3 regions of the Streptosporangium sp. NBC_01810 genome follow, and region 3 is predicted to be linked to each of the others. Evidence: predicted binding sites of a transcription regulator. Region 3 holds the regulator's gene; each other region holds the start of a gene.
The links. The regulator LexA, encoded in region 3, represses DNA repair genes until DNA is damaged. The targets are predictions, from matches to a motif close to TCGAACANNTGTTCGA.
Positions count from the first base shown of each region.

Region 1: recA (recombinase RecA) is a predicted target of LexA. The motif match lies at 3,053-3,068, and genes of this name have one in related genera.
Region 2: ruvC (crossover junction endodeoxyribonuclease RuvC) is a predicted target of LexA. The motif match lies at 2,195-2,210, and genes of this name have one in related genera.

Region 1 covers NZ_CP109070.1:4,822,068-4,826,869, reverse strand. Annotated here, with positions in the region: gene OIE13_RS20975 (ATP-dependent helicase) at 1-1,154, opposite strand, end outside; gene OIE13_RS20970 (VOC family protein) at 1,476-1,982, shown strand; gene OIE13_RS20965 (DUF3046 domain-containing protein) at 2,360-2,554, shown strand; gene OIE13_RS20960 (hypothetical protein) at 2,572-2,850, opposite strand; gene recA (recombinase RecA) at 3,176-4,306, shown strand; gene recX (recombination regulator RecX) at 4,323-4,802, shown strand, end outside.
Region 2 covers NZ_CP109070.1:3,632,076-3,636,877, forward strand. Annotated here, with positions in the region: gene ruvB (Holliday junction branch migration DNA helicase RuvB) at 1-881, opposite strand, end outside; gene ruvA (Holliday junction branch migration protein RuvA) at 958-1,578, opposite strand; gene ruvC (crossover junction endodeoxyribonuclease RuvC) at 1,575-2,162, opposite strand; gene OIE13_RS16290 (YebC/PmpR family DNA-binding transcriptional regulator) at 2,352-3,104, opposite strand; gene pdxT (pyridoxal 5'-phosphate synthase glutaminase subunit PdxT) at 3,108-3,698, opposite strand; gene pdxS (pyridoxal 5'-phosphate synthase lyase subunit PdxS) at 3,897-4,802, opposite strand, start outside.
Region 3 covers NZ_CP109070.1:972,029-976,830, reverse strand. Annotated here, with positions in the region: gene OIE13_RS04510 (vitamin B12-dependent ribonucleotide reductase) at 1-337, opposite strand, end outside; gene nrdR (transcriptional regulator NrdR) at 420-881, opposite strand; gene OIE13_RS04500 (LysM peptidoglycan-binding domain-containing protein) at 1,293-1,565, opposite strand; gene lexA (transcriptional repressor LexA) at 2,272-2,982, shown strand; gene leuS (leucine--tRNA ligase) at 3,230-4,802, opposite strand, start outside.

The DNA.
Region 1 (4,802 bases), 3.9 Mb from region 3:
AGCCGTTCGGCCAGCCGCCGCGAGTTGGCGAACACGATCGTGGAACCGTGATTCCCGATCAGGTCGAACAGCCGCTCCTCCACATGCGGCCAGATCGACCGCTTGGCCGGAGTCTCGGTCGGCCACAGGTCTTCGCCGGGGGTGGGGGAGGTGGGGGGCGTGTCGAGCTCCGTCATGTCCTCGATCGGGACGACCACCTCGACCTCGATCTCCTTCCCCGAGGGCGGCTGGACCACGGTCGCCGGACAGGGGCCGCCCAGGAAGGCGGCGACCTCGCTCACCGGCCGCACGGTCGCCGACAGGCCGACGCGCTGCGCGGGCCGGGGCAGGAGAGCGTCGAGCCGCTCCAGGCTGAGGGCCAGGTGCGCGCCGCGCTTGGTGGCCGCCACCGCGTGCACCTCGTCGACGATGACCGTCTCCACACCGCGCAGTGCCTCCCGGGCCTGGCCGGTGAGCAGCAGGAACAGCGACTCGGGGGTAGTGATCAGGATGTCGGACGGCCTGGTCGCGAACCGGCGTCGCTCCTCGGGGGAGGTGTCGCCGGAGCGGATCGCCACCGAGATCTCCGGCACCGGGAGGCCGAGCCTTCTCGCGGTCTGCTTCAGCCCGGCCAGCGGTGCCCGGAGGTTGCGCTCGATGTCGACCGCCAGAGCCTTGAGCGGCGACACGTAAAGGACCCGGCACAGCCTCGGCGGTTCGTCGCCCCCTTGCGAACGCCTGCGCCTCCCACCGGCACCCGTACCGTTCGTCACGCCCGCGACGGTGGCGCCCGCCGGGGCGTCCGCGATCGCGGTGGTGCCCGCCGGAGATCCGGTGTCTCCGGCGGAGGGGGAAGATCTGGCGCCTCCGGCACTCGCGGGGAAGCCGGCGTCTTCGCCGGACGTGGGAGAGGCGGCATCCCGGAGAGACCCGCTGTCTCCGGGGGGTTCGGTGGCCGGGTGCCCGGCCGCCAGCCGGTCGAGCGACCACAGGAAGGCGGCCAGCGTCTTGCCGGAGCCGGTGGGGGCGACCACCAGGGTGTTGTCACCCCGGGCGATCGCCGCCCACGCCCCCTCCTGCGCCGCGGTCGGTGCGGCGAACGCCCCGGTGAACCAGTCCCTGGTCATCCGGGTGAAGTGCCCCAGCGCCCCGTCCGCGCCTGCCGTCTCGCTCATCGCGTGCCCCCTGCCTCCCGGCTCGGCCGACCAACCGGGCCACCGTCCATACTGCACGGCGGCACCGACAGAACCCGTCGCCGCCTGCCACGGGCCAGAGGCGGAGAGAGGCCGGAGGCCGGTTCATCACCTGCGGATACGTGATCCACCGGTCTCACGGCCGGATCGCGCGCTCTCCACACCGGAGGGGTTCGACGAGGCTCTGCCACCATGACCTGCCCCGAGGCGGGTCGCTCTCCGTCGTCAGCCGAACACCGGAGGATGCCTCGGAGTTCGGGCGGGGAAAGATGTGGAGGGCATGCTTTGGCGAACATACGACTTATGAGCGGTGAGCGAACGGTGAGCATCGACTATCAGGCCATCGAGGCGAAACGCGAGCGGATCAGAGCGGAACACCTGAGGGAGGGCCGTCCGCCGAGCAGCGCGAGGGGGCTGCACCACTTCGCACTGATCTCCTCCGACGTCGAGGCGACGATCAGGTTCTACCAGGACCTTCTGGAGTTCCCCCTCACGGAGATCTTCGAGAACCGCGACTACCGGGGGTCGAACCACTTCTTCTTCGACATCGGCAACGGCAACCTCCTTGCCTTCTTCGACTTCCCAGGTCTGGACCTCGGCCCCTACCGGGAGGTCCTCGGCGGGCTCCACCACGTCGCCATCTCCGTGGCCCCCTCCACCTGGGAGCATCTGCGGGGCAAGCTGGCGGCGGCGGGCGTGCCGCACCAGGTGGAGAGCGGTACCTCCATCTACTTCGCCGACCCGGATGGGGCGCGCGTGGAACTGCTCGCCGACCCCCTCGGCGAGATGTACGGCTCCCGGGTGCTCTGACGTGCGCCACCCCTCTGACGTGCGCCACCCCTCTGGGGAGCGCCACCCTTCTGGGGAGCGTCCCCTTCTGGGGGGGCGTACTCCCGCCCGGCGCGCGTACCCGGCCGCTGACGGCCCCCCGCCCCCCGCCCGACAGCCCGTCTCTCTTCCACCGGGACCGGGTGATCGGGACCGGGTGATCGGGACGGGGCCGACTCGCGGCCCGGCGGTGTGCTCAGTGGTGTGCTCAGTGGTGTGCTCAGTGGTGTGCTCAGTGGTGTGCTCAGTGGTGTGCCCGGCGGTGTTCCGGCGGTGTGCTCAGTGGTGTGCCCGGCGGTGTGCCCGGCGGTGTTCCGGGCGTGGGCCGCGGCACGCCGGTGTGGTCCCATACTTGGGGCATGCGCCTGTCGGATTTCTGGAAGCGGATGAAGTTGCACTTCGGCGACCAGTACGCCGAGTCGTGGGCCCATGACTACGTCATCGCCGACCTCGGCGGCCGGACCGTGATCCAGGCGCTGGCCGAGGGGGTCGGGGCGAAGGAGGTCTGGCACGCCGTGTGCGGGGTGACCGACGTCTCTCCCAGGCTCCGCTGAGGGTGACCCGGGGGCGGTCAGGAGGGCTCCACAGGCGGAGCGAGAAGCCTCTCCACCGAGTCGGCCGCGTGCACGGGGTCGTCGGTGCTCTCCTCGCCGTCCGGTGACCACAGAAACAGCCAGCCGTCCTTGACCGGGGTGGCGAAGACGATGGTCTGCCGGCCGCTGTCCGGATGCCATACCCACAGCACCGGAGTGGTGCCTCCGAGGGTGCGGCTGACCAGCCCTCGTCGTTGCAGTTCGGCGGCCAGGGAGTCGAGATGGGCTAGGCGTTGCTGCGTGAACGTGTTGGGCACGTCGGACACCTCGGGTCGTTTCCCCTCAGGATCACCCCAGGTCAGCCTGGTTGCAACAGGCTCAGGGCAATTATCGGAAATGTCGCCTCCCGGATGGGGTGGCGCTCCTCGCGGCCACGGCCCCTTCATCTGTACCCGGCCACGCGGGAGAGTTCCGCGGCGGATCACGGTTCCTGGAACGCGTGGCGCCAACAGGCCACGATCGAACAGTCGTTCGGCTATATTGAACGGGCCGTCACTCCTGGCGTGCCCTCCCGAAATTGTCGGCGGCACCCCGTAGCTTTCTGGCAACCGATCCAACCCGCGACCCTCCAGGGGGGCTCCCATGGCAGCTAACGACCGCGAGAAGGCGCTCGAGACCGCGCTCGCTCAGATCGAGCGGCAGTTCGGCAAGGGCTCCATCATGCGCCTGGGCGACGAGACCCGGGCGCCCATCGAGGTGATCCCCACCGGCTCCATCGCGCTCGACGTGGCCCTCGGCATCGGGGGCTTCCCGCGTGGCCGCATCGTCGAGGTCTACGGTCCCGAGTCCTCGGGCAAGACCACGGTCGCCCTGCACGCGGTGGCCAACGCCCAGCGCGGTGGCGGCATCGCCGCGTTCATCGACGCCGAGCACGCGCTCGACCCGGAGTACGCCCAGAAGCTGGGCGTCGACACCGACGCGCTGCTCGTCTCCCAGCCCGACACCGGCGAGCAGGCGCTGGAGATCGCCGACATGCTGATCCGGTCCGGCGCCGTCGACCTGCTGGTCATCGACTCGGTCGCGGCCCTGGTGCCCAAGGCCGAGATCGAGGGTGAGATGGGCGACAGCCACGTCGGCCTCCAGGCACGCCTGATGTCCCAGGCGCTGCGCAAGGTCGCGGGCGCGCTCAACAACACCGGCACCACCGCGATCTTCATCAACCAGCTCCGTGAGAAGATCGGCGTCATGTTCGGCTCGCCCGAGACCACGACCGGTGGAAAGGCGCTGAAGTTCTACGCCTCGGTGCGTCTCGACATCCGCCGCATCGAGACGCTGAAGGACGGCACCGAGGCGGTCGGCAACCGCACCCGGGTGAAGGTCGTCAAGAACAAGATGGCCCCGCCCTTCCGGGTGGCCGACTTCGACATCCTCTACGGCGTCGGCATCTCCCGCGAGGGCGGCCTGATCGACATGGGCGTGGAGCACGGCTTCGTCCGCAAGTCCGGAGCCTGGTACACCTACGAGGGGGACCAACTCGGCCAGGGCAAGGAGAACGCGCGAAACTTCCTCAAGAACCACCCGGACATGGCGAACGAGATCGAGAAGAAGATCAAGGAGAAGCTCGGCGTCGGCCCGCGCGTCGACAGCCCGGCCACTCCGCCGCCCGCCGCTCCTGCGACCGCGGCGTCCGGCCGTGCTTCCGGCTCGGCTCCGGCAGCCGCCGCGTCCGGTCGCGGTTCCAAGGCGGCCACCCCCAAGCCGGGTGACGCCTGATTCGGGCTGACCGCTGATGATGGGAGCCGATCTCGGTCCGGCGGGCGAACTCGGGCCGAGAGACTGGGGCGCCTGGCCCGACGAGCCTCGGACCGACTCGCCGGGCAGGAGTGGGCGCGGGCGAGGTGATGGTGCCCCCGCTCCCGAGGGGGGACTTCAGGGGGAGGGCGCAGGCTCCGTCGGTGGCGAGCCGCGAAGCCGGAAGGGACGTGGCTCCCGGCGTGGTGAGCGGCGGTCCGGGGGTGATTCCCCGGGTGCCTTTCCTGAGGGCCTCCTTCCTGACGGACCGGCCGAGGGCTCTCCCGCGAGCCGGGGAGCCGGGGCCGATCCGCAGGCGGTGGCGCGGGCGATCTGCCTGCGGTTGTTGACGATGGCACCGCGCACCCGAGCCCAGCTCGCGGAGGCGCTGCGCAAGCGTGAGGTGCCCCAGGAGGCGGCGGACGCCGTGCTGGAGCGCTTCTCCGAGGTCGGGCTCATCGACGATGAGGCGTTCGCC
Region 2 (4,802 bases), 2.7 Mb from region 3:
GGCTCCTCCCCCACCGCGACCGCCAGCGTCGACAGCCCCACCGGGCCGCCGCCGAACTTGCGCAGCAGCGCTCCGAGCACCGCCCGGTCGAGCCTGTCGAGCCCCTCGGCGTCGACCTCGTAGAGGTTGAGCGCGGCGGCGGCGACGTCCCTGGTGACGACGCCCTCCGCGCGCACCTCGGCGAAGTCGCGGACGCGGCGCAGCAGGCGGTTGGCGATGCGGGGCGTGCCCCGCGAGCGGCCGGCGATCTCGGTGGCGGCGTCGCCCGGCAGCGTCACGCCCAGCAGACGCGCGGAGCGGTGCAGCACCTCCTCCAGCTCGGCGACCCCGTAGAAGTCCATGTGCGCGACGAAGCCGAAGCGGTCGCGCAGCGGCGCGGGGAGCATGCCCGCCCTGGTGGTGGCCCCGACCAGGGTGAACGGGGCGATCTCCAGCGGGATCGCGGTCGCCCCCGGCCCCTTGCCCACCACGATGTCGACGCGGAAGTCCTCCATCGCGAGGTAGAGCATCTCCTCGGCGGGCCTGGCCATGCGGTGGATCTCGTCGATGAACAGGACCTCGCCCTCGGAGAGGGTCGACAGGATCGCCGCGAGGTCACCGGCCCGCTCAAGCGCGGGCCCCGAGGTGATCCGGAGCGGCACGGACAGCTCGGTCGCGATGATCATGGAGAGGGTCGTCTTGCCCAGCCCGGGACCGCCGCTCATCAGCACGTGGTCCGGCGGCCGGTTACGCCGCAGCGCGCTCTGCAGCACCAGGGACAACTGCTCGCGCACCCGCGCCTGGCCGATGAACTCCTCCAGCCGCTTGGGCCGCAGCGCCGCCTCGATGTTCCTCTCGTCGCCCTCGGCGTCCGGCGACACCAGATCCCGTTCGGAACTCACGCCGCCCCATCTCTGCTCACCGCACGGCGGAGGCGCCCGCGCTCTCCCGGCTGCCGTGCTCTCCCGGCCGAGCCTCTCATCGCGTGCTCAGCGCGCTGAGTGCCGCCTTGAGCAGCGCCGACACCTGCGGGGTGCGGCCCTCGGCCAGTTCCGCGTCGGCCCGGGGCGCGACGGCGGCGACCGCCTCGTCCGCGTCCCGCACCGAGTACCCCAGACCGACCAGGCCGGAGTGGACCTGGTCTCGCCAGGCGGGCGCGGCGACGCGTCCGTTGAGCACGGCGCCGACCGCCTCCTCCGGCGTGCCGAGCCTGTCCTTGAGATCGACGATGATCCGCTGGGCGCCCTTCGGGCCCACCCCGGGGACCCTTGTCAGCGCCTTGACGTCGGCGGTGGCCACGGCCATCCTGAGCGCGTTGGGGGTGTGCACGGCCAGCATCGCCAGGGCGACCTTGGGGCCGACCCCGTTGGCCGTCTGCAGCATCTCGAAGATCCCGCGTTCGTCGTCGGTGGCGAAGCCGAACAGCGTCAGCGACTCCTCACGGACCACCAGCGAGGTGGCCAGCCTGGCCTCCTCGCCCGTTCTGAGCGTCGCCAGCGTGCCCGGCGTGCAGTGCACGAGCACTCCCACCCCGCCCACCTCGACGACCGCCCCGTCGGGGGCGACCGCGGTCACCTGTCCTCGCACCGAGGCGATCACTTCGTGGTTCCTCTCGGATATCCGGCCCTGCCCCGGCCGCGAAAGTAGGCCGCGGCGGTCGTGCCGGGGCCGCTCATGGCCTTCGCGGCGGCCTCGGCCAGCCTGCTCTGGGCTCCGCCCCGCCACACGTGGCAGATCGCGAGGGCGAGCGCGTCGGCGGCGTCGGCGGGCTTGGGCATGGCGTCCAGCCGCAGCAGCCGGGTCACCATCATGCCGACCTGCCGCTTGTCCGCCGTGCCGCTGCCGGTGATCGCCGCCTTGACCTCGGACGGCGTGTGCAGGGCGACCGGCAGCCCCCTGCGGGAAGCGCACAGGATCGCCACGGCGGAGGCCTGCGCGGTGCCCATCACGGTTCTGAGGTTGTGCTGGGCGAAGACCCGCTCCACGGCCACCGCGTCGGGTGCGAGCTCGTCGAGCCACTGCTCGATGCCGGTCTCGATCGCCACCAGCCGGGCGCCGATCTCGTCGTCGGCGGGGGTGCGGACCACTCCGACCTTGACCAGGCTCAGTGGTGCGCCGGGTCTCCCCTCGACGGCACCGAGCCCGCATCGGGTAAGCCCGGGATCGACCCCTATGACCCGCAGTTCGGGCAACCGCACCGACACGCCTCCGCTCGCCGAACACCTGTTCGGTGCCAGACTCTACCGCCTGAGAGCACATCGCGCACGGCCCTCGCGGGGCCCGCGGAAAGTGTCAGAAGCGGTCGGGTACCCGGGGCACGGTGAAGGCGGCCACCGCTCGGAGCTCCTCGACGGGGACGCCGAGGTACGAGATCACGCGTCGAGCTTCTCCATGACCTCGTCGGAGACGTCGAAGTTGGCCCAGACGTTCTGCACGTCGTCGCTGTCCTCGAGGGCGTCGATCAGCCGGAAGACCTTACGGGCGCCGTCCTCGTCGAGCGGGACGTTCATCGTCGGCATGAAGCCGGACTCGGCCGAGTCGTAGTCGATCCCGGCCTCCTGCAGGGCCTTGCGGACCGGGACGAGGTCGGTGGCCTCGGAGACGACCTCGAACTGGTCGCCCAGGTCGTTGACCTCCTCGGCCCCCGCGTCGAGGACCGCGGTCAGCACGTCGTCCTCACCCAGCTCCCCCTTGGGGACGAGCACGACGCCCTTGCGGTTGAACATGTAGGACACCGAGCCCGGGTCGGCCAGCGAGCCGCCGTTGCGGGTCAGCGCGACCCGGACCTCGGAGGCCGCGCGGTTGCGGTTGTCGGTGAGGCACTCGATCAGCACCGCGACGCCGCCGGGGGCGTAGCCCTCGTACATGATGGTCTGCCAGTCGGCGCCGCCGGCCTCCAGGCCGCCTCCGCGCTTGCGGGCACGCTCGATGTTGTCGATCGGAACCGAGCTCTTGCGCGCCTTGGTGATGGCGTCGTACAGCGTCGGGTTGCCGTCCGGATCGGGGCCGCCCGTCCGCGCCGCGACCTCGATGTTCTTGATGAGCTTGGCGAACAGCTTGCCGCGCTTGGAATCAAGCGCCGCCTTCTTGTGCTTCGTCGTCGCCCATTTGGAGTGGCCGGACATCCCCTAGAGCTCCCTCACCATCTCAGCGAAATATGAATGCACACCAACATCCCCGGTAATTTCCGGATGAAAGGATGTGGCGAGCAGCGGTCCTTGACGGACCGCGACGATCCTATCTCCAGGTTCGGCCAACGCCAGCACTTCGACCCCCGAACCCACGGATTCCACCCAGGGGGCGCGGATGAAGACCGCCCGCATGCCGCCGCGGCCGGCGAAGTCGATATCGGCCTCGAAGGAGTCGACCTGGCGGCCGAAGGCGTTGCGCCGGACGACCATGTCTATGCCGCCGATCGTCTGCTGGCCCTCGACGCCGCCCTCGATCCGGTCCGCCAGCATGATCATCCCGGCGCAGGAGCCGTAGGCGGGCATACCGGCCTTGATCCGCATCCGGAGCGGTTCGAGCAGTTCGAAGGTCTCGGCGAGCTTCCACATCGTGGTGGACTCGCCGCCCGGGATGACGAGGCCGTCGACCGCCTCCAGTTCGCGGGGGCGCCGTACGGCGACCGCTCTGGCGCCCACCGCCTCCAGGGAGCGCACGTGCTCGCGCACATCGCCTTGGAGCGCGAACACGCCGATCGTCGGGACGATGGTCACCGATGGTCCTTCCCCTGGAAAAGAAATGTCCCTTTCAGCGTATGGCCACCTCTCGGATCACCCCAAACTGGTTCATAACCAGCCCAGGGTTTTCCTGGACGGCCCTTCTACCGCCGGAGAGGCGGCCTCCTTGAAGGATGCCGCCTCTCCACCGATTTCCCCGGGTTCCCCTGGGTTCCCCTGAGTTCCCGAGTTCCGCTACCAGCCGCGCTCGGCCAGCCGGTGCGGGGCCGGGATGTCGTCGACGTTGATGCCGACCATGGCCTCGCCCAGACCGCGGGAGACCTTCGCGATGACATCGGGGTCGTCGTGGAAGGTGGTGGCCTTGACGATCGCGGCGGCGCGCTCGGCCGGGTTTCCGGACTTGAAGATGCCCGAGCCGACGAACACGCCCTCGGCGCCGAGCTGCATCATCATCGCGGCGTCGGCCGGGGTGGCGATGCCACCGGCGGTGAACAGCACGACCGGCAGCTTGCCGGTCTTGGCGACCTCGGCGACCAGCTCGTACGGCGCCTGGAGCTCCTTGGCCGCGACGTAGAGCTCGTCGGCGGGCAGCGAGGTCAGGCGCTTGAGCTCGCCCCTGATCTTGCGCATGTGGGTGGTGGCGTTGGAGACGTCGCCGGTGCCCGCCTCGCCCTTGGAACGGATCATCGCCGCCCCCTCGGTGATGCGGCGCAGCGCCTCTCCCAGGTTGGTCGCGCCACAGACGAAGGGCACCGTGAACTGCCACTTGTCGATGTGGTTGGCGTAGTCGGCCGGGGTGAGCACCTCGGACTCGTCGATGTAGTCGACGCCGAGCGACTGGAGCACGCGGGCCTCGACGAAGTGGCCGATGCGGGCCTTGGCCATGACCGGAATCGAGACGGCGGCGATGATGCCGTCGATCATGTCGGGGTCGCTCATCCGGGAAACGCCGCCCTGGGCGCGGATGTCGGCGGGCACACGTTCGAGGGCCATGACGGCGACGGCACCGGCGTCTTCGGCGATCTTGGCCTGCTCGGCGTTGACGACGTCCATGATGACGCCGCCCTTGAGCATCTCTGCCATGCCGCGCTTGACCCGGGCGGTTCCGGTGACGGTGGTATCGCTGACTTCGGGCGTGCT
Region 3 (4,802 bases):
AGTAGCCGTGCTCGACCGCCGTACGGGTGTAGACGCCCACCACCCGGTCGATCAGCTGCTTGAGGCTCCACTCCCGCTGCGGGGTGCCGACCGCACCGCGGAAGTATTTGGTGGTCACGATGTTGGCGGCGTTGACCGACCACGACTGGGGGAACTCGACGCCGCGCTGCTCGAAGTTGACCGAGCCGTCGCGCCAGTTGGTCATGACGACGTCACGGCGCTCCCAGGGCAACTCGTCATAAGGATGCACGCCTGGGGTGGTGAAGATGCGCTTCATCCTCAGGCCCTTGCGCGGCCGCTTGCTCCCACGTGCCACCGCACCGGCGGTCTCCGTCATGACTTCCCCCTCCTGGGGCTCCGCGAGCCCTCAAATCGGACCACACCAACACGCCGCTCACCCCCGGCGCCCAGGGTCTTTCTCAGTCTTGCTCGCTGGAGCGCCCCGCCCGGAGCTGCTCGATCTCCGCCTCGAAGTCGGCCAGGGTCTCGAACCCCCGGTAGACGGAGGCGAACCGCAGGTACGCCACCTCGTCCAGCTCGCGGAGTGGACCCAGGATCGCCAGCCCGACCTCGTGAGCCGCGATCTCGGCACATCCGGTGGCCCGGATGCTCTCCTCGACCCGCTGGCCCAACTGCGCCAGGGAGTCCTCGCCGACGGGCCGCCCCTGGCAGGCCCGCCGAACCCCGGCGATCACCTTGTCCCTGAAGAACGGCTCCGTCACGCCACTGCGCTTGCCCACCATGAGCAGGACCGTCTCCTGCGTGGTGAATCTGCGCCCGCACTCCGGGCACGTGCGCCTGCGGCGGATGGCACCACCGTCCTCGGTGGCCCTGCTGTCGATGACTCGCGTGTCCGGATGACGACAGAACGGACAGTGCACGCGCGTCGCCTCCTTGACCTGCGGGAGCGGCTCACCCACCTCACCTGCCCCACGACGTGCGTGTCGAGACGCTCGCGCACGCCCCTCGAATAGTCGAGATGCGGTAATGGAAACACAATCTGTGGTGAAGTGTTGCGGTGCAGCCACTAGATGTTGTGGTCTAACGGTAGAAGTGCGCGACCATGAACGCAAGTTGAAAGGACCCCGCCACGCGAAGTCGCTGATCAGCCGTCACGTCTCGGCGTGTCGCCCATCGGGCAATGCCCTCCACCCCGCACACCCCCTCCCTCACACGCGTCCCGGCCGATCTGTCAGGCAGGAGCCCCGGCGAACCCTCTTCGCATGGCCCACCCACACCTTCCCCAGGCCCCGCCCATCACTCCCACGCGCCCCACCGACCGCCCCCCCTTCTCAGCGAATGAGACCCTCGGGGAGATAGAGCCGGGTTCCGGGCCGCACCGCGGATCCGGCCAGCCCGTTGAGGTCCACGATGTGGCGGACCGTCCGACCGGCGTCACCCTCCTGCGTCAGCGCGTCCGCGATCTCCCACAGCGTGTCGCCCGCGTGCACCGTGATCCGGGGCAGGCCCTCAGGACCTGTCCGCTCGCCCGCCAGGGCCGTGTCGATGCGCCCGCCGATCCAGAGCACCCCCAGGGTGAACAGCGCGAGCACCACCACCGCCACGATCCTCCCACGCCGGGTGAGCCGGAGCGGCCGCCCGACGGTCCGGGAGCGGGTGACCCCCGGGCGGCGTACACCCCCCGCACGAGCCGCCCCCGATCCCGGCGCCCGCTTCGGCCCTGCCCCACGCCCGGCTCCCCGCTCTCGCCCGGCTCCCCGCTCTCGCCCGGCTCCCCGCTCTCGCCCGGGCCCACCTCTCGCTCCACGCCCGAGTCGCGGCCCCGCTTCGCACCCGGCCCCCGACCTCGCCTTCGGATCGCGCGGCCGCCCGACCGCCTGCTCCCGCCCGAGCCGCCCCGGCCCCCTTCCGCCTTCCGCGCCCCGCCCGCCCCCGGCCCCTCTGCCGGGATCCAGCGCAGGCTCCGGCGTGGGCTCCGGCTCCGGTCTCGGTGGCGGCACAAGGCGTAGGCGCGGTACTCCCGGTGCCCCCGATGATCGCCGCGCCGTCCGGGGTCTCGGCACAGCCATGGATCGTGGTGTCGTCGCGGTCGGTTTCACGGTGGCCCCCATCCCCTCGACCTGGCCGAACACATGTCGAAGAAAGATCGGTGAATCGAACACGATGTCGATCGAACTCCCGTACGATGTTGTACACCACGGCGTGGCCGATATCGAGGACATTCGAACAATTGTTTGAGTATGATCTTCGGCCATTATATGGTCGCTGTGTGCGACACATCAGATACAGACCGGGAGGCGAGGAGTTCGTATGAGCCAGCACAACGAGAACGGTTCGGCCGCCAGCGACCTGGCGGTGCGAAGGCGTGACTCCCTTGGCCTCACCCCCAGGCAGCGGAAGATCCTTGAGGTGATCCGCGACTCCGTGCAGCAGCGCGGTTATCCGCCGTCCATGCGGGAGATCGGTGAGGCCGTTCAGCTCACCAGCACCTCCAGCGTGTCGCACCAGCTGACGGCGTTGCAGCGCAAGGGCTATCTGCGGCGTGACCCGCACCGCCCCCGTGCCCTGGAGGTGCGCCTTCCCGGCGAGCCCGTGCTGTGGGTGGATCCCGACTCCGGTGAGGACGAGACCCCGGTCAGCCGCCCGACCGCCGCCTACGTGCCACTCGTCGGCCGGATCGCCGCCGGCGGCCCGATCCTCGCCGAGGAGAGCATCGAGGATGTCTTCGCCCTGCCCAAGCAACTCGTCGGCGAGGGCACGCTCTTCCTCCTCCAGGTGACCGGAGACTCGATGATCGAGGCCGCCATCGCCAACGGCGACTGGGTGGTCGTACGCCAGCAGCCGGTGGCCGACAACGGTGACGTGGTCGCGGCGATGATCGACGGCGAGGCCACGGTCAAGACCTTCAAGCGCAGGGACGGCCACGTCTGGCTGGTCCCGCACAACTCCAACTACGACCCGATTCCGGGTGACGAGGCCACCGTGCTCGGCAAGGTCGTGGCGGTCCTCCGCAAGCTCTGAAGCACGCACCTTCGACCTGCACGTCAACACTCCAAGGGACGCGCGAAACGCCGGGCGACCGGCACCCCGATATCGGGGTGCCGGTCGCCCGGCGTGTTTTCGGGTGGCGGTGCGACGATTTTCGGGTGGCGGTGCGACGACCGGACGGCAGAGCCCGAGCCGGGCGGGCCAGAGGTCGGCCCGCCCATGAAAGCTCGGAGGGCGCACACCGGACGGGCGCCCCTCTCGAACGTCCCCTCTCGAACGTCTACGGGACGATGTTGACCAGCTTGGGCGCTCGGACGATGACCTTGCGCGGCGTGCCGCCGGGCAGGAAGGACCGGACCTTCTCCGATGCCAGCGCCAGCGCCTCCAGATCTCCCTCGGAGATCTCCGGAGAGACCTCCAGCCGGTCGCGCACCTTGCCCGCGACCTGAACGACGCAGGTGACGGAGTCCTGGACGAGCAGCGCCGGATCCGCCACCGGCCAGCCCGCGACCGCGACCGAGCCGCTGTGCCCCAGCCGCTCCCAGCCCTCCTCCGCCGCGTACGGCGCGACCAGGGAGAGCATGACCGCCAGCGTCTCGGCGGACTCCCTGACCGCGGGGTCGGCGGCGCCGGGCCCGGAGTCGATGGCCTTGCGGGTCGCGCTCGTCAGCTCCATCATCCGGGCCACCGCGACGTTGAAGCGGTGGGAGTCGACCAGCCTGGTGACCTCGTCGACCGTGCGGTGCACGACCTTGCGCAGATCCAGGTCTCCGCCTGCGAAGTCGACACCGGGGGCGGAGGCCGCACCCGCCTCGGCCATGACGCGGAACGCCCGGGCCAGGAACTTCTGGGACGCGGCCGGCGAGACGTCGGCCCAGTCGATGTCATCCTCGGGCGGGCCGGCGAAGACGACGGTCAGCCTGACCGCGTCGACCCCGTAGGCGTCGATCTGCTCGCCCAGGTCGACGCCGTTGCCCAGCGACTTGGACATCGCCTTGCCCTGGTTGATGACCTGCCCCTGGTTCAGCAGGCGGGTGAAGGGCTCGACGAAGTCGACCATGCCCATGTCGTACAGGACCTTGGTGAAGAACCTGGAGTACAGCAGGTGCAGCACGGCGTGCTCGACGCCCCCGACGTACTGGTCGATCGGGCCCCACCTGCGGACACCCTCGACGTCGAACGGGCCGTCCTCGTAGGAGGGATTGACGTAGCGCAGGAAGTACCACGAGGAGTCGACGAAGGTGTCCATCGTGTCGGTGTCGCGCCTGGCCGGGCCGCCGCACTTGGGGCAGGAGACGTTGACCCACTCTTCCGCCGAGGCCAGCGGGGAGACGCCCTTGGGCGCCAGGGCCTCGCCGCGCAGGTCGGGCAGGGTGACGGGCAGCTGCTCGTCGGGGACGGGGACCTCGCCGCAGTCGGCGCAGTGGATGATCGGGATCGGGCAACCCCAGAAGCGCTGGCGGGACAGCAGCCAGTCGCGCAGCCGGAAGTTGACGGTGAAGCGGCCGGTGCCCCGCTCGCTCAGCACCTCGATGATCTTCCGGATCGCGTCGGTCTTGGTCAGACCGTCCAGCGGGCCGGAGTTGACCATCGCACCGTTCCCGGCGGTGGCGATGCCGGTCTCACCGGGGTCGGCCAGGCCGGTGTGTACGACGACCCGTACCGGCAGGTCGAAGGCGCGGGCGAAGTCCAGGTCGCGCTGGTCGTGCGCGGGCACAGCCATGATCGCGCCATGACCGTAGTCGGACAGCACGTAGTCGGCCGCCCAGACCGGCATGCGCTCACCGTTGACCGGGTTGATCGCGTACCGGCCCAGGAAGACGCCGGTCTTCTCCTTCTCGGTGGACAGCCGG